2 regions of the Streptomyces sp. MAR4 CNX-425 genome follow, and region 1 is predicted to be linked to the other one. Evidence: predicted binding sites of a transcription regulator. Region 1 holds the regulator's gene; the other holds the start of a gene.
The links. The regulator HspR, encoded in region 1, represses chaperone genes until heat shock. The targets are predictions, from matches to a motif close to TTGAGNNNNNNNNNCTCAA.

Region 1 (14,417 bases):
GGGCGACAGCGGCTTGCCGGTGTTCCAGGCCGGGCACTGCGACTGGCAGCGGCCGCACTCCGTGCAGGTGGAGAAGTCGAGGATGCCCTTCCAGGAGAAGTGCTCGACCTGGCTGACGCCGAAGACGGCCTCCTCGCCGCCCTCGTCGTCGAAGACGGTCTCGAAGTCGATCGGCTTGCCGCCGGAGACCATCGGCTGAAGCGGGCCGAGGGCGACCGCGCCGTCGGCGTTGCGCTTGAACCAGATGTTGGGGAAGGCGAGGAAGCGGTGCCAGGCCACGCCCATCGTGGTGTGGAGGCCGAGGACGGTCGCCCAGATGAAGGAGACCGAGATCTTGACCATCGCGACGAGGTAGACGAGGTTCTGTACGGAGCCGGTGTCCATCCCGTCGACGGCGGCGGTCACGGGGTACGACACGAAGTAGGCGGCCTCGTACGAGTCCACGTGGTGCAGCGCGCCCTCCAGCCCGCGCAGCACCAGGATGCAGATTCCGATGACGAGGATGACGTACTCGACGAAGTACCCCTGCCACATCGTCGAGCCCGCGAAGCGCGACTTGCGGCCGGCCTTCGACGGCAGGCTCAGCAGCCGGATCGCGATGAGCGTGAGGATGCCGACCGTGGTCATCAGCGCGATGAACTCCACGAACAGCTCGTACGGCAGCCAGCCGCCGATCACCGGCAGCAGCCAGTCGGCCTGGAAGAGCTGCCCGAAGGCGTTGACGAGCGTCAGCACCAGGGTGAGGAAGCCGATGGCGACGAACCAGTGCGCGAAGCCGATGACGCCCCAGCGGTTCATCCGGGTGTGGCCGAGGAACTCCTTGGCCAGGGTGGCGCTGCGCGCGACCGGGTCGTCGGTGCGGCTGCCGGCGGGGACCGGTGTGCCGAGGCGGATGAAGGCGACGATCTGCCCGACGGCGCGAGCGAAGAGCGCGACGCCGACCGCGGTGATCACCAGCGATACGACGATGGCGGCGAGCTGCATGGAGGGCTCCTCGGCCTGTCTGCTGCGTGTGTGCTGCTGTCCTGCTCTGCTGTGCCCGGTCTCGGCCTACCCGGCTACTACTAAGCGGTAACTTACCGTTTCCCCGCCTGAGGGTACCCGGGCGGCCCGGGCCGCTGAAGCCGCCCGGCCGGTGACGTGCGTCGCGCCTCCGGCGTCGGCGCGACCTCCGGCCCGTACCCCGAAAACCCGTTCCCACCTGGGCTGACGCACAAAACTTGAGTCTGATTGACTCAGCTGAATTGCGCCTGGCGGGCCGCCCATGGCACTCTTGAGCCTGACCAGCTCAAGGCAGAGCACCTGAATCCGGAGGATAGACAACATGGCACGTGCGGTCGGCATCGACCTGGGCACGACGAATTCTGTCGTCAGTGTTCTCGAGGGCGGTGAACCCAGCGTCATCACCAACGCCGAGGGCGCCAGGACCACGCCGTCCGTCGTCGCCTTCGCCAAGAACGGCGAGGTGCTCGTCGGCGAGGTGGCGAAGCGCCAGGCGGTCACCAACGTCGAGCGGACCATCCGGTCCGTCAAGCGGCACATGGGCACCGACTGGAAGCAGCCGATCGACGAGAAGGAGTTCACGCCGCAGCAGATCTCCGCGTTCATCCTGCAGAAGCTCAAGCGGGACGCGGAGGCGTACCTGGGCGAGAAGGTGACCGACGCGGTCATCACCGTCCCGGCGTACTTCAACGACTCCGAGCGCCAGGCGACCAAGGAGGCCGGCGAGATCGCCGGCCTGAACGTCCTGCGCATCGTCAACGAGCCTACCGCCGCGGCCCTCGCGTACGGCATGGAGAAGGAAGACCAGACCATCCTGGTCTTCGACCTCGGCGGCGGCACCTTCGACGTCTCGCTGCTGGAGATCGGCGAGGGCGTCGTGGAGGTCCGCGCGACCAACGGCGACAACCACCTCGGCGGCGACGACTGGGACCAGCGCGTCGTCGACTACCTCGTCAAGCAGTTCCAGAACGGCCACGGCGTCGACCTGTCCAAGGACAAGATGGCGCTCCAGCGGCTCCGCGAGGCCGCCGAGAAGGCGAAGATCGAGCTGTCCTCGTCCACCGAGACGACGATCAACCTGCCCTACATCACCGCGTCCGCCGAGGGCCCGCTGCACCTGGACGAGAAGCTGACCCGGGCGCAGTTCCAGCAGCTCACCCAGGACCTCCTGGAGCGCTGCAAGACGCCGTTCCACAACGTCATCAAGGACGCCCGCATCGAGCTGTCCGAGATCGACCACGTCGTCCTCGTCGGCGGCTCCACCCGCATGCCGGCCGTCGCCGAGCTGGTCAAGGAGCTGACCAGCGGCAAGGAGGCCAACAAGGGCGTCAACCCGGACGAGGTCGTCGCCGTCGGCGCCGCCCTCCAGGCCGGCGTCCTCAAGGGCGAGGTCAAGGACGTCCTGCTGCTCGACGTCACCCCGCTGTCCCTCGGCATCGAGACCAAGGGCGGCATCATGACCAAGCTCATCGAGCGCAACACCACCATCCCGACGAAGCGTTCGGAGACCTTCACCACGGCCGAGGACAACCAGCCGTCGGTGCAGATCCAGGTTTTCCAGGGCGAGCGCGAGATCGCCGCGTACAACAAGAAGCTCGGCATGTTCGAGCTGACCGGCCTGCCCCCGGCCCCGCGGAACGTGCCGCAGATCGAGGTCACGTTCGACATCGACGCCAACGGCATCATGCACGTCGCCGCGAAGGACCTCGGCACCGGCAAGGAGCAGAAGATGACCGTCACCGGCGGCTCCGCGCTGCCGAAGGACGACATCGAGCGCATGATGCGCGACGCCGAGCAGTACGCCGAGGAGGACCACAAGCGCCGCGAGGCGGCCGAGACCCGCAACCAGGCGGAGCAGGTCGTCTACACCACCGAGAAGTTCCTCCAGGACAACGAGGACAAGGTCCCCGGCGACGTGAAGTCCGAGGTCGAGTCCGCGGTCGGCGACCTCAAGGAGGCGCTGAAGGGCGACGACACCGCCGCCATCCGGGAGGCGACCGAGAAGGCCGCCGCCACCAGCCAGAAGCTCGGCCAGGCGCTGTACGCCGACGCCCAGGCCGCCGGCGGCCCCGCCGGCGCCGAGGGCGCGCAGCAGGCGCAGGGCGACGCCCCGGGCGCCGCGGGCGACAGCTCCGGCCCCGCCGGCGGCGCCGATGACGACGTCGTCGACGCCGAGATCGTCGACGACGACAAGCCCAAGGACGGTGCCGCGTGACGGAGGAGACCCCGGGCTTCGAGGAGAAGCCCGACGTCCCCGACGACGCGGAGGCAGCGGAGGCACAGCCGGGCGGCCAGGCCGGCGCGGGCACCCCGCCCGCCGGCGCCCGGCGCGCCGACGGAGCCGGGCCGGGGTCGGGGGCCGCCGGGAGCGGGGACGCGAACAGCCCCCTGTCGGGCCGTCTGGACGAGGCCCGCAAGGCGCTCGACGAGCGGACGAAGGACCTGCAGCGGCTCCAGGCGGAGTACCAGAACTACCGCCGGCGGGTGGAGCGGGACCGGGTCGCGGTCAAGGAGATCGCGATCGCGAACCTGCTCACCGAGCTGCTGCCGGTGCTCGACGACATCGGCCGGGCCCGGGACCACGAGGAGCTGGTCGGCGGGTTCAAGTCGGTCGCCGAGTCGCTGGAGACCGTCGTCGCCAAGATGGGGCTCATGCAGTTCGGCAAGGAGGGCGAGCCCTTCGACCCGCTGATCCACGAGGCGCTGATGCACAGCTACTCGCCGGATGTCACCGAGACCACGTGCGTGCAGATTCTGCAGCCTGGGTATCGGATCGGCGAGCGGACGATCCGCCCCGCGCGGGTCGCCGTGGCGGAGCCGCAGCCGGGTGCGACGGTGTCGGGAGCGCAGGGAACGGACGACGCGGAGGACGGGAAGCAGGCCGACGCGGACGGCGGCGGGACGAAGTCCCCCGGCGCCGCGGACGCGGGCGGACCGGACGCCTCCGGGTCCGCGAAGGGCGGGTCCGCCGGGGAAGAAACGGACAGCGGTGGCCCGGACGAGGGGTGACGCCATAGCCGCCGCAGCCGTCACAGCCGCCGGAGCCGTCGCCGAGGGAGCCGAGGGCCGAGAGGAGGGACGCCGGGAGTGAGTACGAAGGACTTCATCGAGAAGGACTACTACAAGGTTCTCGGCGTCCCGAAGGACGCCACCGAGGCCGAGATCAAGAAGGCGTACCGCAAGCTCGCCCGGCAGTTCCACCCGGACGCCAACAAGGGCGACGCGGCGGCCGAGGAGCGCTTCAAGGAGGTCTCCGAGGCCAACGACGTACTCGGCGACCCCAAGCGGCGCAAGGAGTACGACGAGGCGCGCACGCTCTTCGGCAACGGCGGCTTCCGCCCGGGCCCCGGCGCGGGCGGCGGTTCGTTCAACTTCGACCTCGGCGACCTCTTCGGCGGCTCCGGCCCCGGCGGCGCCGGCGGCCCCGGCGGCCAGACGACCACCGGCGGCTTCGGCGGCGGCCTGGGCGACGTCTTCGGCGGGCTGTTCAACCGCGGCGGCGGCCGCACCCAGCCGCGCCGCGGCCAGGACATCGAGTCGGAGGTCACCCTCAGCTTCACGGAGGCCATCGAGGGCGCCACGGTGCCGCTGCGGATGTCGTCGTCGGCCCCCTGCAAGACGTGCGCCGGCACGGGCGACAAGAACGGCTCTCCGCGGGTCTGCCCGACCTGCGTGGGCACCGGTCAGGTCTCCCGCGGCGGCGGTGGCGGCTTCTCGCTCACCGACCCGTGCGTCGACTGCAAGGGCCGCGGGCTCATCGCCCAGGACCCCTGCGACGTCTGCAAGGGCAGCGGCCGCGCCAAGTCGTCCCGCACGATGCAGGTCCGCATCCCGGCCGGGGTGCAGGACGGGCAGCGGATACGGCTGCGCGGCAAGGGCGGCCCGGGCGAGCGCGGCGGACCGGGCGGCGACCTGTACGTCGTCGTCCACGTCGACGGCCACCCGGTCTTCGGCCGCAGGGGCGACAACCTGCTGGTGACGGTCCCCGTCACCTTCCCGGAGGCGGCCCTCGGCGCGGAGATCAAGGTGCCCACGCTCGGCGGCCCGCCGGTCACCCTGAAGCTGCCGCCGGGTACCCCCAACGGACGTACGATGCGCGCCCGCGGCAAGGGCGCCGTCCGCAAGGACGGCACGCGCGGGGACCTGCTCGTCACCGTCGAGGTGGCGGTGCCGAAGGAGACGGACGGCACGGCACGCGAGTCGCTGGAGTCGTACCGGGAGGCGACCGTGGGTGAAGACCCGCGCGCGGAGCTGTTCAAGGCCGCGAAGGGAGCTTGACGACGATGAACGGCAGGAACGGCGGCGGCGCCGGCGGCGCCCGCGGCCGCAACCCGTACGAGCTGACCGAGGAGACGCCGGTCTACGTCATCTCCGTGGCCGCCGAACTCTCCGGTCTGCACCCGCAGACCCTCCGCCAGTACGACCGCCTCGGCCTGGTCTCCCCGGACCGCACGGCCGGGCGCGGCCGGCGGTACTCGGCGCGGGACATCGCGCTGCTGCGGCAGGTGCAGACGCTGAGCCAGGAGGAGGGCGTCAACCTGGCCGGCATCAAGCGGATCATCGAGCTGGAGACGCAGGTCGCCGCGCTCCAGGCGAAGGTGGCGGAGCTGACGGACGCGGTGGAGGGCGCGGCGTCGGCGATGGCCCAGCGGGAGGCGCAGGTGCACGCGTCGTACCGGCGGGACCTGGTGCCGTACCAGCAGGTGCAGCAGACGAGCGCGCTGGTGGTGTGGAAGCCGAAGAAGAAGCGGGGCTGAGCCTGCGGCTCAGTCGGCGAGGTACGTGACCTCCACGTGGGGCGGGAGCCCGGCGTGGAGGTTTCGCATGTGGTCCCGCAGGGTGACCTGTTCCAGCAGGTCGAGTCCGGCGAGCGGGGAGAGGTCGAGCGGGCTCTCCGGGGGCAGGTCGAGCACGAGGTGGTCGAGCCGGGGGAAGAGCTGCGGGAGCCGGGCCAGGTCGCGCTCACCGGCGGGCCGGTCGTCGATCAGCCCGAGGAACCGGACACCCGGCAGCGCGGCGCCGGCGGGGGCGACCGCCAGCAGGTCCGGCCGGGACCGCAGGGCGTCGAGCCCCGGGAGCGCCGCCAGCGCCGCCCAGTCGTCCGCGGCGGCCTCGTGCCGCCAGCCGAGGTACACGTCGGTGAGCTTGGGGTGCCTGGCCAGGGGGCGAAGGCCGGAGGTGCGGGCGGTCAGCAGGTTGAGGCTCGTCAGCTCCGGCAGCGGCGGCAGCGTGCCGAGATCGAGCGGGTGCGTCCGGTCCGGCGACAGGGAGAGGAACTTCAGCCGCGGCAGTGCGGGGAGCAGTTCGGGGGTGCTGGCGCCCAGCTCCGGCACCCCGTCCAGGATCAGGTGGCGTACGGGCAGGTCGGCGAGGGCCGAGGCGTACCGCAGGCCGAGACACTCGGTGAGCCGCAGGTGGCCCAGCTCGTGCTGGCCGCGCAGGAAGTCCAGGTCCCCCAGCGCGTGCTGGTTGCGGATGATCAGCTCGGTGAGCCGGAACGTGGCGAGGGTTTCGCGCAGCTCGTACGGGTCGAGCGGGCCGCCGCGCACGTCGACCATCGGGCGCCCGCCGAGCCCGCGCAGGGCCCGCAGCTCGGCGTCGGAGGTGACGGTGAAGAACAGCCCGTCGGGGTCGAGGCGGTCGATGACCTCGTGCGCGTACTCCTCGGTGTCGAACCGGTGCCAGGCCCAGGCGAGTTGCCGGCGGACCGCCAGCGAGGGGTGCGTGGCGTAGCGGGCGAGGAACGGGACGGCGCGCTCCGAGTCCACGTGGCTGGCGGCGACCGTGACGAGGTCCGGGACGTCCGTCTCCTCCGGGCCCGGCAGCAGGTCCAGCACCAGCGGGCCGCCGACCGCGCCCAGCGCCCGGGCCTCCACCGTCGTCGCCGGCGGGATCAGCCCCTCCGTCTCCCGCTCCACCGCCTCCCGGACCGCCGGGGCCAGCTCCGCCGCCTGCTCCAGGCACGCCGCCGCCAGCAGCCGGATACGTACCCCCTCCCGCGCCTGCGCCGCCTTCAGCAGCTCCCGCAGGATCTCCTCGCGCTCGCGCGGGCGCCCCTGCGCCACCGCCATGCGGATGACGTCCTCCCACTGGTCGTCCGCCGCGTGGGCCGCCAGCACGCCGATGTCGCCCTCCTCCACCGCTGCCCGCGCACCCAGGTAGTCCTGGAACGTGCGGTGGACGAAGTCGACCGCGTCCGGTCCCGGTTCGCGGAGGAGGCCGCTGCGGTCGCGGAAGTGCTCCAGCACGGCCGCCGCGTCGCCGAGTGCGGCGATCTCCGGGACGGCCGGGAGGGCGGCGGCGACGATGGACTCGGCGCGGGGGCGGTCCAGCTCCGTACGGCCGTTGCGGATGAGCCAGTACGCGAGGCGCTGGAGCACCTGTAGTTGAGGTTCCTCGCGGAGGTCGGGGACGGCCATGTCGCGTTCGCGGTCGCGGCGGGTGAGCAGCATCGACAGGGCGGCCTCGTACAGCTCCTTGCGCCCGCGCGGGAGGTAGCCGCGGCGGGCGCGGTTCAGGGCGCACATCAGGCCGCACATGAGCGGGTTGGTGGCGAGGCGGCCGAGGTCGGAGGTGTGCCGTACGGCGGCGGCGAGCTGCTGTTCGTACGCCGCCAGTTGGGCGTCGTCCGCCGCCGGGTCGCCGGTGCGTACGGCCTCGTGCCAGCGGGTGATGAAGCGGGCGAGGTCCGCCGGGCGCATCGGGGCGAGGGTCAGCTCGGTGAAGCCCTCGGCGGCGAGCCAGTCCTCGCCGACCGCGGAGGGGCGGGAGGTGACGAGCCAGCGGTTGCCGGGGAAGGCGTCGGCGAGGTCGGAGAGCCAGCCGCGGGCGCGGGCGCGCTCCGTGTGGGGGACCTCGTCGATGCCGTCGACGAGGAGCAGGCCGCGGCCGGCGGTGAGCACGCGGTGCTCCCAGCCGTCCGGCTGGGCGCCGGCGAGGGGGCTGCCGGTGGCGGCGAGGAAGTCGCGGGGCGGGGGGAGGCGCTGCCCGTGCCGGGTGAGGGTGCGGAGGGGCAGGACGAAGGGCACGCGGCCGGTGAGGTAGCCCATGCCGTCCGCCGCAGGGGCGTCGGGGCGGGCGGCGGAGAGGGCGAGCCACTGCACGAGGGTGGTCTTGCCGGAGCCGGCGGCGCCGCGCAGGAGGACGCGCTCGTGGGTGGCGAGGGCCTGGTCGGCGGGGATGGCGGGCTCGGGGAGGGGGTTGCTGTCGTCGAGGAGGCCGAAGTCTTGCCAGCTCCCGATGCCGCTGTTCCGGAGCGGCTCGTGCGACGGGGACCCCGACGCCTCCAGCCGCAGGTACGCCACGTCCAGCGGCCACTTCGCGGGGGAGTCGGCGAGGTCGGCGCCGTAGATGGTGAGCTTGCCGTGCTTGCGGGCCACGTACGCGAAGTAGTCGCGCTCGAAGGCCGCGTCGCGGGCGTCGGGGAGGGGCGTGCGGGCGATCAGGGCGTCGAGGCGGGCGGCCTGGTCCGCCTGGCGGCGGGACTGCTCCACGAGGGTGCGGGGGACGAAGGTGGAGCGCTGGGTGAAGAAGTGGAGGATGTGCAGGCAGGCGGTGTCGAGGAGGGCGTCGTGGAAGGCGGCGGCGTCGGTGGACAGTTCGCGGGCGGGGTCGCCGCCGGTGCTCCGCGCCGCCGTGCGGCGCAGCCGCCGGGCGAGGGCCTCGTGGCCGAGCTGGACGGCCTGGACGTCGTCGAGGTCGAGGTCGCCGAGGGCGGTGAGGCTGCGGGCGAGCGCGTCGGCGACGGCGCGTACCTCGTCGTCGGCGACGGGCGCTTCACGGCGGCCCCGGCCCCGGCCGCCGGGCCCGCCGTCGCCGGGGAGCGCGCGCCGTACGAGCGTCTCCGCGAGCTTCCGCAGACCCGCCTCGTCCAACTCCCGCCGCTCGCCCCGGAACGACACCAGCGCCGCCATCCGCACCGGCCGCCCCGCCAGCCCCGCCCCGGGCCCCTCGCTGCGGAAGAGCCGCCGGACGAGGGGCGCGGCGACGGCGGCGGCGAGCCGCGCGCCGACGGCTGTGGGTTCCATGCGGCCGACGATATAGCGGGGGGCGGGGCGTCACCCGCGGTGTTCGCCGAAGATCCGGTTCGCTCGGATATGTACCCCCTCATCATCATGAATTTCATGAAGATGATGCTGGGTTCGGGTGGAGTTGATACGGACGGTGAGCCAATGTTCTGTTCACGGACGGGGGAGAGGACGCCGAACGTAAGTCGCGTACGGCCCATTTGGTCCGGGAGTCAATACAAGTGAGGTCCCAGGGTTCGGTCAACACGGCGCGAGAAGCTCCACCGGTCGGTCTCGCGCTGCTCTCCGAGAGAGAACGACAGGTGCTGCTGCTGCTCGCCGACGGTCCGACCAACCGCCGGCTGGCATCGCAGCTGGGGGTGGCGGAGCGTACGGTACGGGCCCATCTGACGAACATCTGCCGCAAGCTGAACGTGGAGTCCAGGGTGCAGGCCGCGCTGGTCGGCGACCGCAACCGGCGGGAGCTCCTGCCGGACGTGGTGGACACGGGCCGGGTTGCCGTAAGAGGCAATAGAAGGTGTCCGACAGCTCGTGAATGATGAGGGCGAGTGCCATGGATGCTCTGTCGGCGCGACCTGCCTCGTCGCCCGCGGACGCCTGCGGCACCCCTCGGGCGGAGCGCTGGTGTGTTCGCTTCCCGGCCTCATACACACCAGCGACTCCGTTCCCTCCGCCGGCGGCCGCCGGCGGCCGCGGTCAGGAGCCGTCGATCATGCCGGAGCGGGCGAGCAGGTAGCCGAGCTGGGTACGGCTGTCGCTGCCGAACGCGGCGGCCAGCTTGGCGATGTGGGCGCGGCAGGTGCGGACGTTCATGCCGAGGCGGCGGGCGATGGCCTCGTCGAGGTGGCCCTCGACGAGGAGCCGCGCGATCTTCAGCTGGACGTTCGTGATCCCCTCCGGCGCCCCCGGGACGTCGATCTCCTCGCCCCAGGGTGTCGCGGTGCGCCAGAAGTGGTCGAACGTGGCCGCGAGATACCAGACCACGCCGCGATGACGAACCTCAAGGGCCACCGTGCGGTCGGCCCGCGCGGGAATGAAGGCGACCTCCCGGTCGATGATGATGGCCCGCTCGATGTTCTCCTCAAGGGTGCGGACGTCCAGGCCGGTGTGCTGCATCCGTGCCATGTAGTCCAGCGCCTGCGGGGTGTGCCGGGCGGTGTGGCTGTACAGGCTGCGCACGCGCACTCCCCGTTCGACCAGCGGCAGTACGCGCTGGACGGCCGCCTCGTACACCCAGGCCGGCCGCTGGCCCATCGGCTGGGCGGTGAGCAGCTCTTCGGTGCACTCCGCGAGGGCCCGTACCAGCTCCGCGTCTATCCGCTCCTTTCCCTCCCAGACCGTGATCGAGGGGGCTGCGGCCGTGCCGGAGTCGGACGGTGTGGACTGACCGAGAGAGCCGGCGAGCGTCAGGGCGAGGTCCCGGTAGCCGCCTATCTCTTCCGTCACGAGCGCGAAGAGCTGCCCCATGGCCTCTGCCGGCGGTGCCGGAACGAGCCAGTCGCCGTCGGGGCGGAGGAGACCGGACTCGACGAGGCAGGGGGCCGTTGCGCCCGCCGCTGCCGTCACGCGGCCGGACTGCAGCGCCTTGGCATAGACGAGCCGTCCGGTCTCGCAGATGCGCGGGGCGGGGTGCGGGGAGTGTCCCATGCCTCAGACCTCCTCCAGCATGCCGGAGCGGGCGAGGAGGTAGCCGAGCTGGGTGCGGCTGTCGCTGCCGAACGCGGCGGCCAGCTTGGCGATGTGGGCGCGGCAGGTGCGGACGTTCATGCCGAGGCGGCGGGCGATGGCCTCGTCGAGTTGGCCCTCGACGAGGAGCTGCGCGATCTTCTGCTGGACGCCCGTGACGCCCGGCGGGGTGTCCCGGTACGGCACCGGGTGGCCCCACGGGACGGCGATCTGCCAGAACCGTTCGAAGACGCAGACCAGGAACCAGACCAGGCCCGGGTGCCGGATCTCCAGTGCCGCCTCGCGGTCGGGCTGCACGGGTACGAACGCGACGGCACGGTCGATGATGAGGAGTCTCTCCGGGGTCTCCTCCATGGTGCGCACCTCCAGGCCGGTGTCCTTGAGGCGGTCCAGGTACGCGAGCGTGGCCGGATGGTGCCGGTAGGTGTGGTTGTACAGCGTCCGCTGCGTGATTCCGCGTTCGTGCAGCTCCCGGACGCGCTCGGCGGCCGCGCGGATGGTCTCCTCGGTGCGGTTGGTGCGGCCGCTCGCGGGCTGGATCGCGAGGAACTCCTCCGCCCCTTCGTCGAGCGCGCGCAGCAGCGCCGCCTCGATCCGGTCCTTGCCCTTCCAGAGGGTGAGCAGGGACGGAGCCGTCTCCTCGGGGGTGAACGCGGTGAGCTGCTCGACCGTGCCCGCCAGCGCGGCGGCGAACCGCCGGTACTCGGACAGCTCCCGCTCCAGCGGCCGGATGAGGCCGGCGACCGCCTCGGACGGCGGTGCGGGCACGAGCCACTGGGGCTCGCCGGGGTCGGGGCGCAGGAGCCCGGTGTCGATCAGGCAGGGTGCGCTTCCGGTGGCCTCGTGGGAGAGCAGGCCGGCGCGTAAGGCGGAGGTGTAGAGCTTTCTGCCCACGTCGCAGAGGGCGGTTTCAGGGTGGGGGTGCTCCATGCTGCCAGGTCTCCTTGAGTGTGCTGGAGCGGTCGGCGGGGACGTGACTGCTCGGAGCTAGGACACCGAAAGCGGCGGCGTATGTGACATACGGGCGTCGGGCGGGGGTGTGCGCCGTCACGTCACGCCTCGTCGAGGATTCCGGAGCGGGCGATGAGATAGCCCAGTTGGGCGCGGCTGTTGCTGCCCAGGGCGGAAGCGAGGGCGGCGATGTGGGCGCGGCAGGTGCGGACGTTCATGCCCAGGCGGCGGGCGATGTTCTGGTCGAGGTGGCCTTCGACGAGGAGGCGGGCGATGCTGCGCTGCACTCCGGTGATGCCCGCGTGGGTGACCTCGGTGTACGCCGCCTCCTCCATCGGTGTGGCCAGTTGCCAGAACTGCTCGAAGACGCCCACGAGGTAGGCGACGACCCCCGGGTGCCGGAGTTCCAGTGCGACGTGGCGGTCCGGCTGGGCGGGGACGAAGGCCACCTTGCGGTCGATGATGATCATTCGCTCGACGATCTCTTCGAGTGTCCTGACCTCGACGCGCTGCGGACCGACGAACCGAAGGTAGGCCAACGTCATCGGGGCCTCTCGCGCCGCGTGCTGGTACAGGCTGCGCATCCGTACACCGCGCTCGACGAGGGGCCGCACCCGGCGCAGGGCTTCGCCGAGGGCCCGGGCGCCGCGCGAGGACGCCTCGGGTTGGATGGTGAGCAGTTCGGAGAAGCATTCGCTGACGGCCTGGTCCAGTGCCGTGTTGATCGTGCCGAGGCCGTCGAGAACGGTGAGGGGAGAGGAGACCGAGGCTGCTTCCGCGCTGATCTCGATGAACGGTCCGAAGGATTCGGCCAGGTCCGCCGCCTCCTGCTGCCTTTCTCTGATGTCCTGCTCGTGGTTGAGCATGAGCTGGGTCATGGCGTCGGATGCGGGGACGGGGAGTAGCCACTGCCGGTCGTCGGGGTCGGGCTGGAGCAGGGCGAGGTCGGTCAGGCATGGCACGGACTGGACCGCTGACCGGGCGACGCGGCCGGCGTTGAGCGCGTCGGTGTAGAGGGTCTGGGCCTCCGGGCACGGCTCGTCGGGCCGGTGGGGGTGTTCGTGCCTGCGGGACATCTCAGTACTCTCCGGGGGCGTCCGTGATCAGGGTCGGTCGAGAATGCCGGAGCGGGCGATGAGGTAACCGAGTTGGGCTCGCCCGTTGCTGCCGAGTGCGGTGGCGAGTTTGGCGATGTGACCGCGGCAGGTACGGACGTTCATGCCGAGTCGGTCGGCGATGACCTCGTCCACGTGGCCTTCGACGAGCAGTTTGGCGATGCTTCGCTGCACGCCGGTGACGCCGTCGGGCTCTGTGTGTTCGTACTGCACCTCCTCCTCCAGAGGAGTGGCGTGCAGCCAGAGGTGTTCGAAGAGGCCGATGAGGTAGGCGACGAGGCCGGGGTGGCGTACCTCCAGGGCGGCGTGCCGGTTGAACATCACAGGGCGGTCGCGCTGCGCGGGGATGAAGGCGACCTTCCGGTCGATGATGATCAGCCGGTCGACCAACTCCTCCAGGGTCCGCAGCTCCATGTGTTCCGAGCCGACACGTTCCTGGTAGGCCAGCAAGCCGTAGCTGTGCCGGGCGGTGTGCTGGTAGAGGCTTCGTATGTGAACGCCGCGGTCGATCAGGGGGCGTACCCGATCGACCGCGCGGTTCAGCAGGTCCGCGGGACGTCTCCCGCCGGGCTGTACTGTCAGGAGTTCCTCTGCGCACGCCTGGGTGGCCCGGCCGATGGTCGCGTCGATGTGGTCGACGCCCTCCAGTTCCGTGATGACGCGACTGACCTTAGGGTGCTCTTCACTGATGGCGAGGAACGGTTCGAACGCGCCGGCCAGGGCAAGGGTCTGCTTTCTGCGCTCAAGAATCTCCCGTTCGAGAGGGTGCTCAAGTCGCGCCAGCACTGCGGACGGTGGGGCGGGACGGAGCTGCTGCGGATCGTCGGGGTCCGGGTGGAGAAGCCTGAGGTCCATCAGGCACGGTGCGCTCTCTCCTTCGGATCGGGCGACACGGCCGGCTCGGAGCGCCCTGGCGTACAGCTCTGCACCCTCCTCGCACAGGTCCAAGTATCCATGCGAATGGTCTGATTCGCCACGCTTAACGCTCATTTATCCGTCCCACAGGAAGCTGTGATTCAGGAACATGATGCAATGCGAAGGTGGTGAACGGCTCCTACGTGCGGCACCTTCTTCACAGGGAAGCGATGTGAGGGAGGCCGGGACTCCCATGAGGGCGTTGATTCGTTGGGCTGTCGCGCTTGCTGTAGCGGTTTCGGTAGGCGTGGCGGTCGACTCTCAGGCCGGGCTGCAGGCCGGCGAGCTGGGGAATGAGTCTTCAGCGGCGCCGCCGGCGGCACAGCAGGACCCCATATGGAGTTGAACCTGAACGAGGTGTAGGTAAGCCAGACAACTTAGACGCAGGTGAAGGGATGAATTCAGACGACCGCCGAAAGATGGAGAACCAGTGGCTCTCCATCGATCTCGCTACGGCGGTTCCCCACCCCGGGGACAGGATGACGGTGGCCCTGCTGGGCGAGCCGATCACCATCCTTCGCGACCGGGGCGGGAGCGTCAGGGCCTTCCGCCGGAGGCCAGGACGGTATGTACGCTGCGTGGTGCGCTGCGGCGTGATCTTCGTCAACCTTGGCGAAGAGGATCACGTCCCCGTAGCAGCCGACTGCGTACCAAATAGCGAGAGCATCACCCCCCACTGTGCCTGACCGGGCGGTATCCCCCGTGTCCAGATCGCCCGAGG
Region 2 (14,417 bases), on a different contig from region 1:
AGCGAGCACGTCACCCCGGTGAAGTCGTCCATGGTCAGCTTGTTGGCGCGGGCGCGGCGGACGATGTCCTCGTACGCCTGCCAGAACTCGAAGAAGTTGAGCGTCTCGGCCTTCCGGATGGCCGCGACGACGAGCTGGCGGTCGCCGTTGGGCTTGACCAGGTCGATGGCCAGGCCGAGGTTGACGTGCTCGGGCTTGACCAGGGTGGGCTTGCCGTCCTTCTCCGCGAAGGAGTGGTTCATCGACGGCATCAGCTTCATCGCCTGGACCATCGCGTACCCGATGAGGTGGGTGAAGGAGACCTTCCCGCCGCGGGCGCGCTTCAGGTGGTTGTTGATGACGATGCGGTTGTCGAAGAGGAGCTTCACCGGGACCGCGCGGACCGAGGTGGCCGTCGGCAGCTCCAGCGAGGCGTTCATGTTCTTGGCGACGGCGGCGGCCGGGCCGCGCAGGGTGACCAGCTCGGGGCCGGCGGCGGGGGCCGCGGCGGCGGGCTGGGCGGCGGCGGGCCTGGCCGCCGGCTGCGCGGGCGCGGCGGCCGGCTTGGCCGCGGGCTTGGCCACGGCCCGGCCGTCGGCGGGCGCCGCCGGGGCGGCGGGCTGCTGCGGCGCGGCGGGGGCCGCGGGAGCGGCCGGCGCGGGCTGGGCCGGCGCGGCGGCGGCCTGCCTGCCGTCCGGCGACGGGGGTGCGGCGGGGGCGGGCTGCGCCGCCGTCGTCGCCGCCCCCTGGTTCCCGGCGGCGGCGCCGGGCTTGTAGTCGGCGAAGAAGTCCCACCAGGCCCGGTCCACGGAGTTGGGGTCCTGGAGGTACTGCTGATAGATCTCGTCGACGAGCCACTCGTTGGGACCGAACGCCGCGGCAGGGTCCCGGCCCTGGCCCGGCTCTTCGGTACGGACGCTCGACGAGCTGCTCTTAGGGGACTGTGACGACACGGCGGCAACCGCCCTCTTCCGCTTCACAAGGTGATGGACAGCGGAAAACAAGGCTACGCCCCCCGAGCTGGAACGTGCAGGCCGCACCCGCCCGAGGTCGCGCAAGTCACAAAGCGAACGTGGTTTGGGCCCTGGTTTTGGCGGGAAAAAGAATCAGTTTGGCCGCGTTCGGCATGGGGGCATCAGGGCGGTGGCGCCGCGTCCCGGCGCCGTACCGGGCCGTTCACCGGCTGCTCTGCCGCCGTTGCGAGTCCGTTCCCACGCTCGGCCAAGGTCAAGTCTAGGTCAAGTGACGAACGGGCGTTAACCCGGAAGAGTGAGCCTGATCCGGCAGCCGCGGGGCGATTCGGCCACCCCGATCCGGCCGCCGTGCAGATCGACCGCCCAGCGCGCGATGGCCAGCCCCAGGCCGGTGCCGCCGCCGTCCGCCCCCTGGCCGCCGGGCACGCCGGTCTCCCGGCCGCGGTTGAAGCGCTCGAAGACCCGGTGCCGCTCGGCGGCCGGGATGCCGGGACCCTCGTCGAGCACCTCCACCTCCAGGCCGTCCGGCTCCGTACCGGAGCGGGCCCGCACGGTGACCCGGCCGCCCGGCGGGCTGTGCTTCACGGCGTTGTCGATGAGGTTCGCCATCACCTGGTGCAGACGCTCGGCATCGGCCCGTACGACCAGCTCCGGCGGCCACACGTCCAGCAGCAGCCGTACGTCGCCGCGCCCCCGCGGGCCGGGGGAGCCGGCCGGGTCGGCGGCGGCCTCCGGGGCGCCGGCCGCGCCGTGGGCGCCGCTGCCGAAGTGCGACTCCTTGAGCACCCCCGCGAGATACGGCTCCACCGAGAACCGCCGCAGCCGCAGCGGCACCACCCCGCTGTCGATCCGCGACAGGTCGAGCAGCTGCTCCACCAGCCGCCCCAGCCGCTCGGTCTGGCGCAGCGCCGTACGCATCGTGTCGGGGTCGGCCTCGGAGACGCCGTCCACGACGTTCTCCAGCACCGCGCGCAGGGCGGCGATCGGGGTGCGCAGCTCGTGCGAGACGTTGGCGACCAGCTCCTTGCGGTGCCGGTCGACGGACTGCAGGTCGGCCGCCATGCGGTTGAACGTCTGCGCCAGCTCGCCGAACTCGTCGCGGCGGCGGGTGGCCAGCCGGGCGGTGTAGTCGCCGTGCGCCATGGCGCGGGTGACCGCCGTCATCTGCCCCAGCGGCGACGTCAGCCGCTGGCCCACGAACTGCGTGATCAGCAGCGAGGCGATGAGCGAGAAGACCGTGATCAGCCGCACCTCCGTGGAGGAGCGGATCGCCACCCACACCAGCCCGGTGGCGATCACCACCGAGCCGATGACCAGCGCGCCCAGCGCGGCGTTCACCGACCGCAGCGGGTCCAGCGGGCGCAGCGCGTCCCACACCCGCCGCCAGAAGCCGGGCTCCGTGCCGCCGTCCGCCGTCGTCATGTGACGGGGGTCTCCAGCGCGTACCCGACGCCGTGGACGGTGCGTATCCGCTCCGCGCCTATCTTGCGGCGCAGCGCCTTGATGTGGCTGTCGACGGTGCGCGTCCCCGAGGCGTCCTCCCACTCCCAGACCTCCACCAGCAGCTGCTCTCGGGAGAGCACCGCCCGCGGCTGGTTCGCCAGGCACGCCAGCAGCTCGAACTCCGTCGGCGTCAGGTGTACGTCGTCGCCGCCGACCCGCACCCGCCGCTCGGTGTGGTCGATCTCCAGCTCGCCCAGGCGCAGCGTGTCGTCCCGGGCGGTGCCCGCCGCCAGCGTGGCGCGCTCCACGCGGCGCAGCAGCACGTGCACCCGCGCGGCCAGCTCGCGCATGGAGAAGGGCTTGGTCATGTAGTCGTCGGCGCCGACACCGAGGCCGACGAGCATGTCGGTCTCGTCGTCCCGCGCGGTCAGCATCAGCACCGGCACGAGCCGCTGGGCCTGCACCCGGCGGCACACCTCCAGCCCGTCGAAGCCGGGCAGCATCACGTCGAGCACGAGCAGGTCGGGCACCCACTCCGCGGCGGTCGCGACCGCTGCCGGGCCGTCCGCGGCCGTGCGTATCTGGAAGCCTTCGGCGCGCAGCCGCGCCGCTATCGCCTGCCCGATGGTCGGGTCGTCCTCGACGACCAGCACCCTGCGCTGGGCACCGGGCGTCACCGCGGCCGCGTGGTCAGCGCGGCCGGTCAGGGCTTGTCTGTCCATGGTTCGTGGCCCTCGCCGTCTCGTTCCCCGTAGGCCCTCCCGTTCAGCTAGCAGCGTATGGGGAGGTGACGCGCCTCGGCTACGGGTGTCTGTCCGGCGGGCGGACGCCGAGGTGGACGGCGTCGGGTACGCCGCGCCGCACCGGGATCTCCTCGGTGCCCACCGAAGTGAAGCCGGCGGCGCGCAGGGCGTCCTCGAACGCGGCGGAGGGGCGGGCCGACCAGACGGCGAGGACGCCGCCGGGGGTGAGGCGGTCGCGGCAGGCGGCGAGGCCGGCGGGGGCGTAGAGGCCGGCGTTGCCGTCGGTGACGGTCCAGTCGGGGCCGTTGTCGATGTCGAGGCAGACGGCGTCGTAGCGCCGGGGGGCCGTGGTGAGGTGGTCGAGGAGGTCGGCCTCGACGAGCGCGACGCGGGGGTCGGCGAGGGCGGGGCCGCTGAGGTGGGCGAGGTGCGCGGGCGCGCCGTTCCCGCCGGCGGCGGGGCCCGTGTGCCACTCGATGACCGCCGGCTCGCGCTCGACCACCGTGATCCGCCCCCAGCGCGGGTCCGCCGCCGCCTCGGCGAGCGAGAAGCCCACCCCCAGCCCGCCGATCAGCACCGCCGGGGCCGGGGTGGCGCTCCGCACGGCCGCCGCCGCGGCCCGGACCAGGGTTCGCTCCGAGCGGCCGTCGGAGGTATCCATGAGGAAGACGCCGTTCGCGATGATCTCGTGGTGCGCGCCGCGCCGCCGCAGCACGACCTCTCCGTACGGGCCGGACCTGCGCTCCACCGTGACCGCTGCGTTCGACGTGGCCGCCGCGTCGTTCTCGCTGCTCATGGGCCCATCCTGCCCGATCGCTCACAGCGAACAGACGGCCGGGAACACCACGGCGCCCCTCCGGGTTGAGTCCATGTAACTCAACTTGCATGCCGAAGGGGAGATCAATGGCTACTGAGTCCGACTCGCACACGCCGCTGGCCCTGCCCGTACTGCCGCTCGATTCCGCCGACCAGGACGTCGTGCTCCCCGGCATGGTCGTCCCGCTCGACCTCTCGGACCGCGAGGTGCGGGCGGCGGTCGAGGCCGCCCAGGCCGCGGCGCGCGGCAGCGGACGCAAACCACGGGTCCTGCTCGTTCCACGGGTCGACGGCACCTACGTGGGCACCGGTGTCCTCGGCCGCGTCGAGCAGGTCGGCCGGCTGGCCGACGGCGACCCCGGCGCGCTGATCCGCGGCGTCACCCGGATCCGTATCGGCGCCGGCACCACCGGCCCCGGCGCCGCGCTGTGGGTCGAGGGCACGGAGGTCGAGGAGTCCGTACCCGACCCGGTTCCCGGCGCCGTCGCCGAGCTGATGAAGGAGTACAAGGCCCTCGCGACCGACTGGCTGCGCAAGCGCGGCGCCTGGCAGGTCGTGGACCGCGTGCAGCAGATCGACGACGTCGGCCAGCTCGCCGACAACTCCGGCTACTCGCCCTTCCTCACCGCCGAGCAGCGCGTCGAGCTGCTGGAGACCACCGACCCGGTGGCCCGGCTGAAGCTGGCCACCAAGTGGCTCAAGGACCACCTCGCCGAGCAGGACGTCGCCGAGTCCATCGCCAAGGACGTCCAGGAGGGCGTCGACAAGCAGCAGCGCGAATTCCTGCTGCGGCGCCAGCTGGAGGCCGTGCGCAAGGAGCTGCGCGAGCTGGACGGCGACACGGAAGGCGACGAGTCCGACGACTACCGCGCCCGCGTCGAGGCCGCCGACCTGCCCGAGAAGGTCCGCGAGGCGGCCCTGAAGGAGGTCGACAAGCTGGAGCGCAGCTCCGACGCCTCGCCCGAGGGCGGCTGGATCAGGACGTGGCTCGACACCGTCCTGGAGATGCCGTGGAGCGAGCGCACGGAGGACGCGTACGACATCACCGGCGCCAAGGAGATCCTCGACGCCGACCACGCGGGCCTGGAGGATGTCAAGGAGCGCATCACCGAGTACCTGGCGGTGCGCAAGCGCCGCGCCGACCGGGGCCTGGGCCTCGTCGGCGGCCGGCGCGGCGGCGCCGTGCTCGCGCTCGTCGGCCCGCCCGGCGTCGGCAAGACGTCGCTGGGCGAGTCCGTGGCGCGCGCCATGGGGCGCAAGTTCGTCCGGGTCGCGCTCGGCGGCGTCCGCGACGAGGCGGAGATCCGCGGCCACCGGCGCACCTACGTCGGCGCGCTGCCCGGCCGGGTCGTACGGGCCATCAAGGAGGCCGGGTCCATGAACCCGGTCGTGCTGCTCGACGAGATCGACAAGGTCGGCTCCGACTTCCGCGGCGACCCGGCCGCGGCCCTGCTGGAAGTCCTGGACCCGGCGCAGAACCACACGTTCCGCGATCACTACCTGGAGGTGGAGCTGGACCTGTCCGACGTGGTCTTCCTCGCCACCGCCAACGTCCTCGAAGCCATCCCCGAGGCGCTGCTCGACCGGATGGAACTCGTCCGCCTCGACGGCTACACCGAGGACGAGAAGGTCACCATCGCCCGCGACCACCTGCTGCCCCGGCAGCTGGAGCGCGCGGGCCTGGAGACCGGCGAGGTCGCCGTCGCGGACGACGCGCTGCGCAAGCTGGCCGGCGAATACACCCGCGAGGCGGGCGTACGGAACCTGGAGCGCGCCCTCGCCCGGCTGCTCCGCAAGATCGCGGCACAGCACGAACTGGGCGACGCGAAGCTGCCGTACGACGTCGGCGTCGACCAGCTCCGCCCGCTGATCGGCCGCCCGCACCACACCCCCGAGTCCGCCACCGACCCCGCCGAGCGCCGCACCGCGGTCCCCGGCGTGGCGACCGGCCTCGCGGTGACGGGCGCCGGCGGCGACGTGCTCTACATCGAGGCGTCGCTCGCCGACTCCGAGTCCGGCGCGTCCGGGTTGACCCTGACCGGGCAGCTGGGCGACGTGATGAAGGAGTCGGCGCACATCGCGCTGTCCTACCTGCGCTCGCGCGGGGCGGAGCTGGAACTGCCGGTGGCGGACCTCAAGGAGCGGGGCATCCACCTGCACGTACCGGCCGGCGCGGTCCCGAAGGACGGCCCGAGCGCGGGCATCACCATGACGACGGCGCTGGCGTCGCTCCTGAGCGGGCGGCAGGTGCGCACGGACGTGGCGATGACCGGCGAGGTGTCGCTGACGGGCCGGGTGCTGCCGATCGGCGGCGTCAAGCAGAAGCTGCTGGCGGCACACCGCGCCGGGGTCACCACGGTGATCATCCCGAAGCGGAACGAGCCCGACCTGGACGACGTGCCGGCGGAGGTCCTGGAGAAGCTGGAGGTCCACCCGGTGTCGGACGTACGGCGGGTCCTGGAGCTGGCCCTGACCCCGGCCGACACGGCAGCGCCGGCGGCGCCGGATTCGGCACCGGAGGTGCCGCTGGCGGCCTGACGCCGCCCGGACCCACAGACACGGCCCCTCCCGACCACCCACCCGGGAGGGGCCGTCCGGCGTCCGGCGTCCGGCGGGGCCCGCGCAGGCGGGCGGGCATGGGCGCGGTGACGGAACCGGACGCGCGTTGGTAGCGTCCTGTTGCTCAACGTCCCCGAATCTCCGCTGGAGCCGACGTGGTCCGCCGCCGCCCCTTCCGTTCAGCCACCCTCGCGGCGGTCGCCGCCGCGGCCCTGCTGGTCTCCGCGTGCGGGGGCGACGACTCCGGGTCGTCGGACGACAAGATCGAGGGCGCGTCGCAGAGCAGCCCGGCGGCGTCGCCGTCGGCGTCGGAGAAGGGCACGGACCCGGACGCGCCGGAGATCGAGCTGCCGGCGAGCGTGGAACTGGTCTTCGGGGACTGGGAGTCGGCGGATCCGGAGGAGCAGGCGGTGCTGGACTCCGGCGCGCAGCGCCAGCGGGCCACGTACGAGGCGATCACCCAGGACCCGCCCAACCCGGACTCCGAGTACATCGCGCTCTACAACATGAAGGGCACGGGCGCCTGGACGTCCTTGCAGGACTGGATCGGCGAGTTCAAGGCCGCCAACGCCACCGTGGAGGGCACCTTCCGCTTCTTCGACCCGCAGGTGCGGGTCGCCGACAACGGCATCACCGCCACCCTCCGCTTCTGCTCCGACGAGCGCGACGTGGACCAGAAGAACCGTGAGACCGGCAAGGTCCTGACCCAGGCGGACCCGTACGAGTACGTCGAATACACCACGACCCTGCAGAAGAACGACGAGGGCGCCTGGCAGACGGCCAACGTCGAGAACAAGCGGGACGCTTGCGACGCCGGAGGGCTGGCGCAGTGAACCCCCGCAGACCGGTCACGCTCGCGGCCGTCACGGCACTCCTGCTCCTGCCGCTGACGCAGGACGCGCTCGCCCAGGGCGGCATCGGTCTGGAAGGCGACTCCGACCCCGGCGACGGCACCATCAGCGCCACCGCCACCCAGGTCGTCATCGAACAGACCGGCGGCGGCGAGCAGGGCGGGCAGCCCATCAGCGCGGTGGACACCAACTGGACGCCGCCCGCCTGCTGGCACGAGCCGGTCGCCACCCCCGAGGAACTGCGGGACGCCGTCAAGGCCATCGAGCCCCAGTCCAACCTCGTGCCGGTCAGCAGCAGCCTCCACTGGGGCGAAGACCTCATGTTCGAGTACTACCGCGACGGCGGCGACGGAAATCCCGAGAACTACAACCTCGACAAGCAGGGCGAGGGCATGTGGTGGCGCGCCGTGCGCAACCCCAACCGCGAGGACGAACTCGCCGCGGGCGAGTGCGACGACCAGCTCATGTTCTGGGCCGACAACGGCAACCCGCCCGACGTGCCCACCGCCATCACCCCCGAGATGCTCGCCGAGTACGCCTACGACTCCGTCAAGGTGCCCGACACCGAGATCGAGATGCAGCCCGCCGACGACCGGCTCAAGGTGAACCTGGCCACCTGGATCTGGCAGGAGCGGGCCGCCTTCGACGAGGTGCAGGTACGGGCGTCGCTGCCCGGCACCGACCTGTGGGCCGAGACCACCGCCACGCCCACGAGCCTGCGGCTCGACCCCGGGACGGAGGACGCGGTCGTCCACCCCGAGGGCGGTGAGTGCGCGATCGACGACGACGGCAGTGTCGGCCGCAAGTACAGCGGCGACGACGAGGCGGTGCCGGCGTGCGGGATCACGTACCACCGCTCCAGCGAGGCGGCCGGCGGCTCGTACGAGCTGAAGGCGTCGATCACCTGGGAGGTCGACTGGGTCGGCACGGGCGGTGCGGACGGGGACCTGCCGGACGGGGTCTTCGAGACGACGTACGACGTGACGGTGGAGGAGATCCAGACGGTGGTGCGCTGACCGGGACGCTTCCGGCCGCGGTCAACTCCTTCCCCCTGCCCGTGGCGGACGTCACTCCCGGCATGGTGGTCGACCTGCGCCGGGCGCTGGTCGACGCCGGGTGTCTGCCGGCCGGGTCGCCGGGGTGACGTGACCGCCGGTCTCTCCGGAGGAGCAGCTCTGGAGAGACCGGCGGGGTTCGGGTGGGGGATCAGCCGTTGTTGGCGAGGACCTGGAGGCGGTCGTAGGCGCCGTTGAACTTGTTGTGGTCGCCGACCGTCGGGCCGGTCGAGGTGTACTGCCAGAAGGTGTGGAAGCCCCAGCCGGCCGGGAGGGTGCCCGGGGAGGAGGCGTAGCGGGCGATCCAGAGCGGGTGGTTGCCGGCGAAGCCGCCGTAGTTGCCGGTGCACTGGACCCACCAGTTGGTGGTCGTGTAGATCACCGCGTAGCGGCCGGTGCGCTGGTGGTAGCGGCCCAGGAAGTCGCCGATCCAGTTGCGCATCGACGCCTGGCTGAGGCCGTAGCAGGTGGAGCCGTAGGGGTTGTACTCGATGTCGAGCACGCCCGGGAGGGTCTTGCCGTCGCGGGACCAGCCGCCGCCGTTGCCGGCGAAATAGTCGGCCTGGGCGGCGCCGCTGGAGACGTTGGGCAGCGCGAAGTGGTAGGCGCCGCGGATCATGCCGATGTTGTACGAGCCGTTGTACTGCTGGGCGAAGTACGGGTTCTTGTAGCCCGTGCCCTCGGTGGCCTTGTTGTACGCGAAGCGCACGCCGCTGTTCCAGAGCGCGGACCAGTTGACGTTCCCCTGGTGGCTGGAGACGTCGACGCCCTCGACGGTCGCGAGCGGGCCCGCGTCCGCGTCGGCGGGGGTGCCCGTGGCGCCGGTGCCTTCGTGGAGGCGGACGCCCGCGCCCATGTACGCCTCGCCGCGCTCGATGTCGTGCGGGTCGGGGTTGAGCCGGTCGCCGCCCGCCGCGGCGGCGGGGGTGGTGAGGCCGGCGACGAGGGCGAGGGAGGTGGCCGCGGTGGCGAGGGCGGCGGCGAGGGAGCGGCGGGCGGTGCGTGGGCGGATGCGTACTCGGGATGGCATGGGTTCCTCCGGGTGTGGGGGGTCCTCGGTCGTGCCGGTGGTGCCGGCGGGCGGAGGTGTGGAGGTGAGGGGCGCGGACGCTGTGCTTGGTGTGACCATGTCACTACGCTGTGCCGCAGGGAAAGAGGGTCCGACAGGTGCCTTTGGTCTACGCCTGCGAAATACTGGGGGAGCTGCGGCTTCTGCCGCTTCTGAAGAAAACTTTCAGCCCGTGGAAAGCCGGAAAGGGCTCTGACGTGCACAAGGCCGAATCCCCCGGAGGCAGGCGCGAGGACGAGGGGAGTGGTGTGGACCACGCCTTCCTCGATCTGGAGCGCGAGCTGGCGGTCTTCTACCGCCGGGCCCGCGGCATCGCGGCGGAGATGGCCCGCCAGGTGGACCCCGGGCTCGAACCCGGCGCGTACGCCATGCTGGCCCAGCTGGAGGGCGACGGGCGGCGCGCCAGCGAACTCGCCGGCTACTTCAACATCGGCAAGGCGACCGTCAGCCGGCAGCTGCACGCCCTGGAGGAACTCGGCCTCGTCGACCGCGAGCCCGACCCCGCCGACGGCCGGGCGGTGCTCGTACGGCTGACGGACGAGGGGCGGCGGCGGCTGCACCGCGTACGCGAGGCGCGGCACGCCGAGTACGTCGAGCGGCTGGCCGGCTGGGACCGCGCCGAGGTCGCCGAACTGGCCCGGCTGCTGGGCCGCTTCAACGAGCTGCGCTAGCGGGGGCCGGGGGGGGGGCTCAGCCGTGGGCGGCGAGGTTCTCCGACATGCGGCGCAGCAGCTCCTTCGCCTCCCGCTGCTCCTCCTGCGTCAGCCCCATCGCCGTGTCCAGCGACGGCACCACGACGTTCGCCTTCCGGCGCAGCGCCGTGCCCTCGGCCGTGAGCGACACCTCCACCAGCCGCTCGTCGTCCGCGCGGCGCTGCCGCTTCACCAGCCCGTTCGCCTCCAGCCGCTTCAGCAGCGGGGTCAGCGTCCCGTAGTCCAGGTGCAGCGCGGTGCCCAGGTTCTTGACCAGGGACGGGCCGTTCTCGTAGAGCGCGACCAGGACCAGGTACTGCGGGTAGGTGACGCCGAGCTTGTCGAGCAGCGGGCGGTACGCGTTCATCACCGCGCGCTGCGCGGAGTACAGCGCGAAGCACATGAACTCGTCCAGCTTGCGGAACTCCTCGCCGGTGTCCGTGCCCACGTCGGTGCCCGTGTCCGCGTCCGTGCCGGTGGTCGCCATGCGGGTCTCCTCTCTGCTCGTGCGGTCATCGTACCCGTCTGCAAGCTCAAAAGTTAATGCTGAGCGATTGACTTGCGCACAAGGTAATCGCGCTCTAGTGTTGTGGACGTCGAGAGCGAACGATCCGCAGAGGAGCACCGTCGTGTCCGAGAACCTCAAGCCCGCCGCGTACACCCCCGCCGCCCCCGTCCTGGAGCCCGCCGCCGCGGCCTTCGCCGAAGCCACCGCCACCCCGCCGTACCTGTTCGACCTCGGACCGGTCGAGGGCCGCAAGACCGTCGACGAGGTGCAGTCCGGGGAGATCGAGAAACCGGAGGTCGAGGAGGAGTGGGTCACCGTGCAGGGCGGGCCCGCCGGCTCGGTCCGGGCGCACCTCGTCCGGCCGGCGGGCAACCCCGGGCAGCTGCCGGTGATCCTCTACATCCACGGCGCCGGCTGGGTGTTCGGCAACGCGCACACCCACGACCGGCTGGTGCGCGAGCTGGCCGTGGGCGCGGGGGCGGCGGTGGTCTTCCCCGAGTACGACCTGTCGCCCGAGGCCCGCTACCCGGTCGCCGTCGAGCAGAACTACGCGGTCGCCCGCTGGGTCGTCGCCGACGGCGCGGCCCACGGCCTCGACGCCACGCGGATCGCGGTCGCCGGGGACTCGGTCGGCGGCAACATGGCGGCCGCCCTCACCTTGCAGGCCAAGGAGCGCGGCGACCTGCCGCTGGTGCAGCAGGTGCTGTTCTACCCGGTCACGGACGCGAGCTTCGACACCGGTTCGTACCGCCAGTTCGCGGAGGGGTACTTCCTGCGCCGGGACGCGATGGAGTGGTTCTGGGACCAGTACACGCCGGACGAGGCGCAGCGCGCCGAGGTCACCGCCTCGCCGCTGCGGGCGAGCGAGGCGCAGCTACGGGGGCTGCCGCCGGCGCTGGTGATCACCGCGGAGGCCGACGTGCTGCGGGACGAGGGCGAGGCGTACGCGAACAAGCTGCGCCAGGCCGGGGTGCCGGTCACCGCCGTCCGCTACCAGGGCGTCATCCACGACTTCGTGATGCTCAACGCCCTGCGCGAGACCCACGCCGCGGACGCCGCGATCAACCAGGCCGTCGCCGTCCTCAAGACCGCCTTCGGCGCCGCCTGACGGCCCGCACGGTCCCGTGCCGTCCGTTACCTGTCCAGTCCGGTCCAGTCCAGTCCCCGCACTCTGCCCGGAGCCCGGGCGGCCCCGCCGCGGCCGCCCGGGCTCCGGGCGTCGGCCTACAGCTCCACCAGCACCGCCGACGCGTCGTCGTGCACCTTCCCCCTGCGGTAGCGGCTGCGGTCCGCGTCCGCCAACTCCGCCGCCCGCACCTCGTCCACCACCCCTTGCGGACCCGCCTTCCGCAGCCGGCCCAGCAGCGCCGCCCAGTCGCCGAGGCCGAACACCTCCGTCCAGCGCGTCACCCCGTCCGTCAGCGCCGCCAGCACCGCCACCTCCGTACGCGGCACGCTGCCGGTGACCGCCAGGGCCGCGACCCCCGGGTCGGCGGCGGCGGTGAAGAAGCCGCCCTCGCGGTTGCGCATCTCCTCCGCCGGGCGGTCCCGGGGCAGCCGCGACAGCCGCGGGTCGAGCACCGGCCGGACCGTGCCGTCCGGCGCCTCCAGCAGCAGCGCGGAATCGCACAGCACCAGCTGCTCCACCGTCTCGCCGTCCCAGCGCGCCGCCGCCACCGTGGCCTGCGGGGTGCGCCGGTGGGTCAGGTCGCAGGCCGGGCCGTGGGCCGCGGCGGTGCGGCGGATCGCCTCCGCCAGGCAGTCCGCGAGCGAGGTGCCCGCGCGGGCGCCGGCCAGCTCCAGGAACGCGCCGCCGAGCCGCGCCACGAACCACGGCACCCCGTGCACGCAGCCGGTGTCCCCGTCCCGCGGCGGCGTCACGCCGTCCAGCACCACCAGCGCCCCGCCGGCGCCGGCGGCGGGGAGGGCGACGGCGGCGTAGTCCTCGTTCGGGGCGGGGGGAGCGGCGGGGTCGGTGGCCAGTTCGATGCGCATGATCCCAGTCTGCCGGTACGCGCCGTCCGCCCTCGGTGCCGAGCTGACGGCCCGGCGGCCGACAAGCAAACAATATTCGCTCGTTCGGGTGAGCGCCGGGGCAAAGTCCGCATGTGCGGCACCCCTGCTGCGAAGGTCAACCAGCGGGACCGAGGCGCTATCGGACTCAGTGGCAAACAGTCCGAAATGCAAGGACATCGAGCCCGCGGACAAAGAGTTGAAGGAGGGCCATTGCGGACCCCCGTGCAGCCGGATCGGCAGGAGGGCAGGGGCGCCCGGCGCGGCGGCGCGCGCGGCGCGGCGCGTACGCCGGAGCGTACGTCGGGGCGCACGTCGGCGCGCGCCAGGGCGGCGTACCTCGTCGTCGGCACCGCGGTGCTCGCGGCGGGCGCGCCCGGCCTGGTCAGCGCGGTCCGCGGCGTCCGCGCCGCGGACCCGGAGCGGCGGGCGCAGGCGGCGAGCGCGCTGCAACTGCACGGCGCGCTGCTGGCGTTGTGCGCGCTGCTGGCCGTGGGCGTCGTCGTCTACGCGGCCCGGGGCGGGCGGGGCACCGGCGGTGCCGCCGCGGCGGGCGGGGGCGCGGGGCGTACGGCCGCCGCGCGCGCGGCCGGGGCCCGACCCGCGGCCGGGGCCCGACCCGCGGCCGGAGCCCTACCCGCGGCCGGCGCCGGATCCGCGGCCGGCGCCGGATCCGCCGCCGAGGCCGGACTCGCCGCCGTACGCGCGGAGCTGGCCGCCGCCAGGGAGCACCACGTCGCTGAACGCGACTCGCTGCTCCGCGAACGCGCGGCGCTCGCCGAGCGCATCGGCGGGCTCCAGGCCAGCGTGCAGGGCACCTTCGTCGGGCTGTCGCGCCGCACCCTGGGCCTGGTCGAGCGCCAGCTGTCGTTCATCGACGAACTGGAGGCGCACGAGCAGGAACCCGCCACACTGGACACCCTGTTCCGGCTCGACCACCTCGCGGCCTGCATGCGCCGCCACAGCGAGAACCAGCTCGTGCTCGCCGGCGCCGACCACCGCGGCACCCGCCGCGCGCCCGTCCCGCTGATCGACGTGCTGCGCGCGGCGGTCGGCGAGATCGAGTCGTACCGGCGGGTGGTGCTCTCCCCGGACCTCCCGCGGCCGCACGTCACGGGCTTCGCCTCCGCCGACGCCAGTCACCTGCTCGCCGAACTGCTGGAGAACGCCACGGCCTGCTCCCCGCCGGAGTCCGACGTGCTGCTGACCGGGCGGCTGCTGGGGACCGGTGACCTGCTGCTCGTCGTACGGGACGAGGGCATCGGCATCAGCCCGCCGGGGCGGCTCGACGACCTCAACGCCCGCCTCGCCGACGCCGACCCGGGCCCGGCACCGCGGGACACGCTGGGGCTCGGGCTGTACGTGGTCGCGCGGCTGGCGGCACGGCACGGGGCGCGCGTGGAGCTGCGGCAGCGGGAACGGGGGCTCGACGCGGAGGTGCGGCTCCCGGCGCGGCTACTGACGGACCCGGCGGGGGACGAAGACGGGGGTGGGAACGGTGCGGTCGGCGGCGCGGTCGGCGGTGCGCCGGCGCGCGGCGGTGGCGTCGGGGGTGGCGTCGGAGGGCGCGAGCCGGGTGCGGTCGCCGCGGGCGTACGGGACAGCGGGCACGAGGGCGCGCACGGCGCGGCCTGGGTGGGGGAGGACGGCGGCCCGGCATGGGACGGGGCGGCGGCGCGGGACGGGGCTGCGGTACGGGACGGCGAGTCTCCGGT

Region 2: a site for HspR is predicted at 4,001-4,019, ahead of lon (endopeptidase La). Genes of this name have one in related genera too.

Annotation. Positions count from the first base shown of each region.
Region 1 covers NZ_JBMDLF010000003.1:590,439-604,855, reverse strand. Annotated here, with positions in the region: gene ACHZ99_RS12420 (heterodisulfide reductase-related iron-sulfur binding cluster) at 1-984, opposite strand, end outside; gene dnaK (molecular chaperone DnaK) at 1,325-3,217, shown strand; gene grpE (nucleotide exchange factor GrpE) at 3,214-4,011, shown strand; gene dnaJ (molecular chaperone DnaJ) at 4,090-5,280, shown strand; gene ACHZ99_RS12400 (heat shock protein transcriptional repressor HspR) at 5,286-5,759, shown strand; gene ACHZ99_RS12395 (NACHT domain-containing protein) at 5,769-9,029, opposite strand; gene ACHZ99_RS12390 (helix-turn-helix domain-containing protein) at 9,251-9,568, shown strand; gene ACHZ99_RS12385 (helix-turn-helix transcriptional regulator) at 9,726-10,676, opposite strand; gene ACHZ99_RS12380 (helix-turn-helix transcriptional regulator) at 10,680-11,645, opposite strand; gene ACHZ99_RS12375 (helix-turn-helix transcriptional regulator) at 11,768-12,742, opposite strand; gene ACHZ99_RS12370 (hypothetical protein) at 12,770-13,771, opposite strand.
Region 2 covers NZ_JBMDLF010000008.1:257,368-271,784, forward strand. Annotated here, with positions in the region: gene ACHZ99_RS23060 (multifunctional oxoglutarate decarboxylase/oxoglutarate dehydrogenase thiamine pyrophosphate-binding subunit/dihydrolipoyllysine-residue succinyltransferase subunit) at 1-932, opposite strand, end outside; gene ACHZ99_RS23065 (HAMP domain-containing sensor histidine kinase) at 1,236-2,375, opposite strand; gene ACHZ99_RS23070 (response regulator transcription factor) at 2,372-3,118, opposite strand; gene ACHZ99_RS23075 (spermidine synthase) at 3,198-3,935, opposite strand; gene lon (endopeptidase La) at 4,043-6,493, shown strand; gene ACHZ99_RS23085 (hypothetical protein) at 6,670-7,347, shown strand; gene ACHZ99_RS23090 (hypothetical protein) at 7,344-8,381, shown strand; gene ACHZ99_RS23095 (lysozyme) at 8,572-9,450, opposite strand; gene ACHZ99_RS23100 (MarR family winged helix-turn-helix transcriptional regulator) at 9,687-10,160, shown strand; gene ACHZ99_RS23105 (MarR family winged helix-turn-helix transcriptional regulator) at 10,180-10,668, opposite strand; gene ACHZ99_RS23110 (alpha/beta hydrolase) at 10,811-11,797, shown strand; gene ACHZ99_RS23115 (protein phosphatase 2C domain-containing protein) at 11,914-12,684, opposite strand; gene ACHZ99_RS23120 (ATP-binding protein) at 12,916-14,417, shown strand, end outside.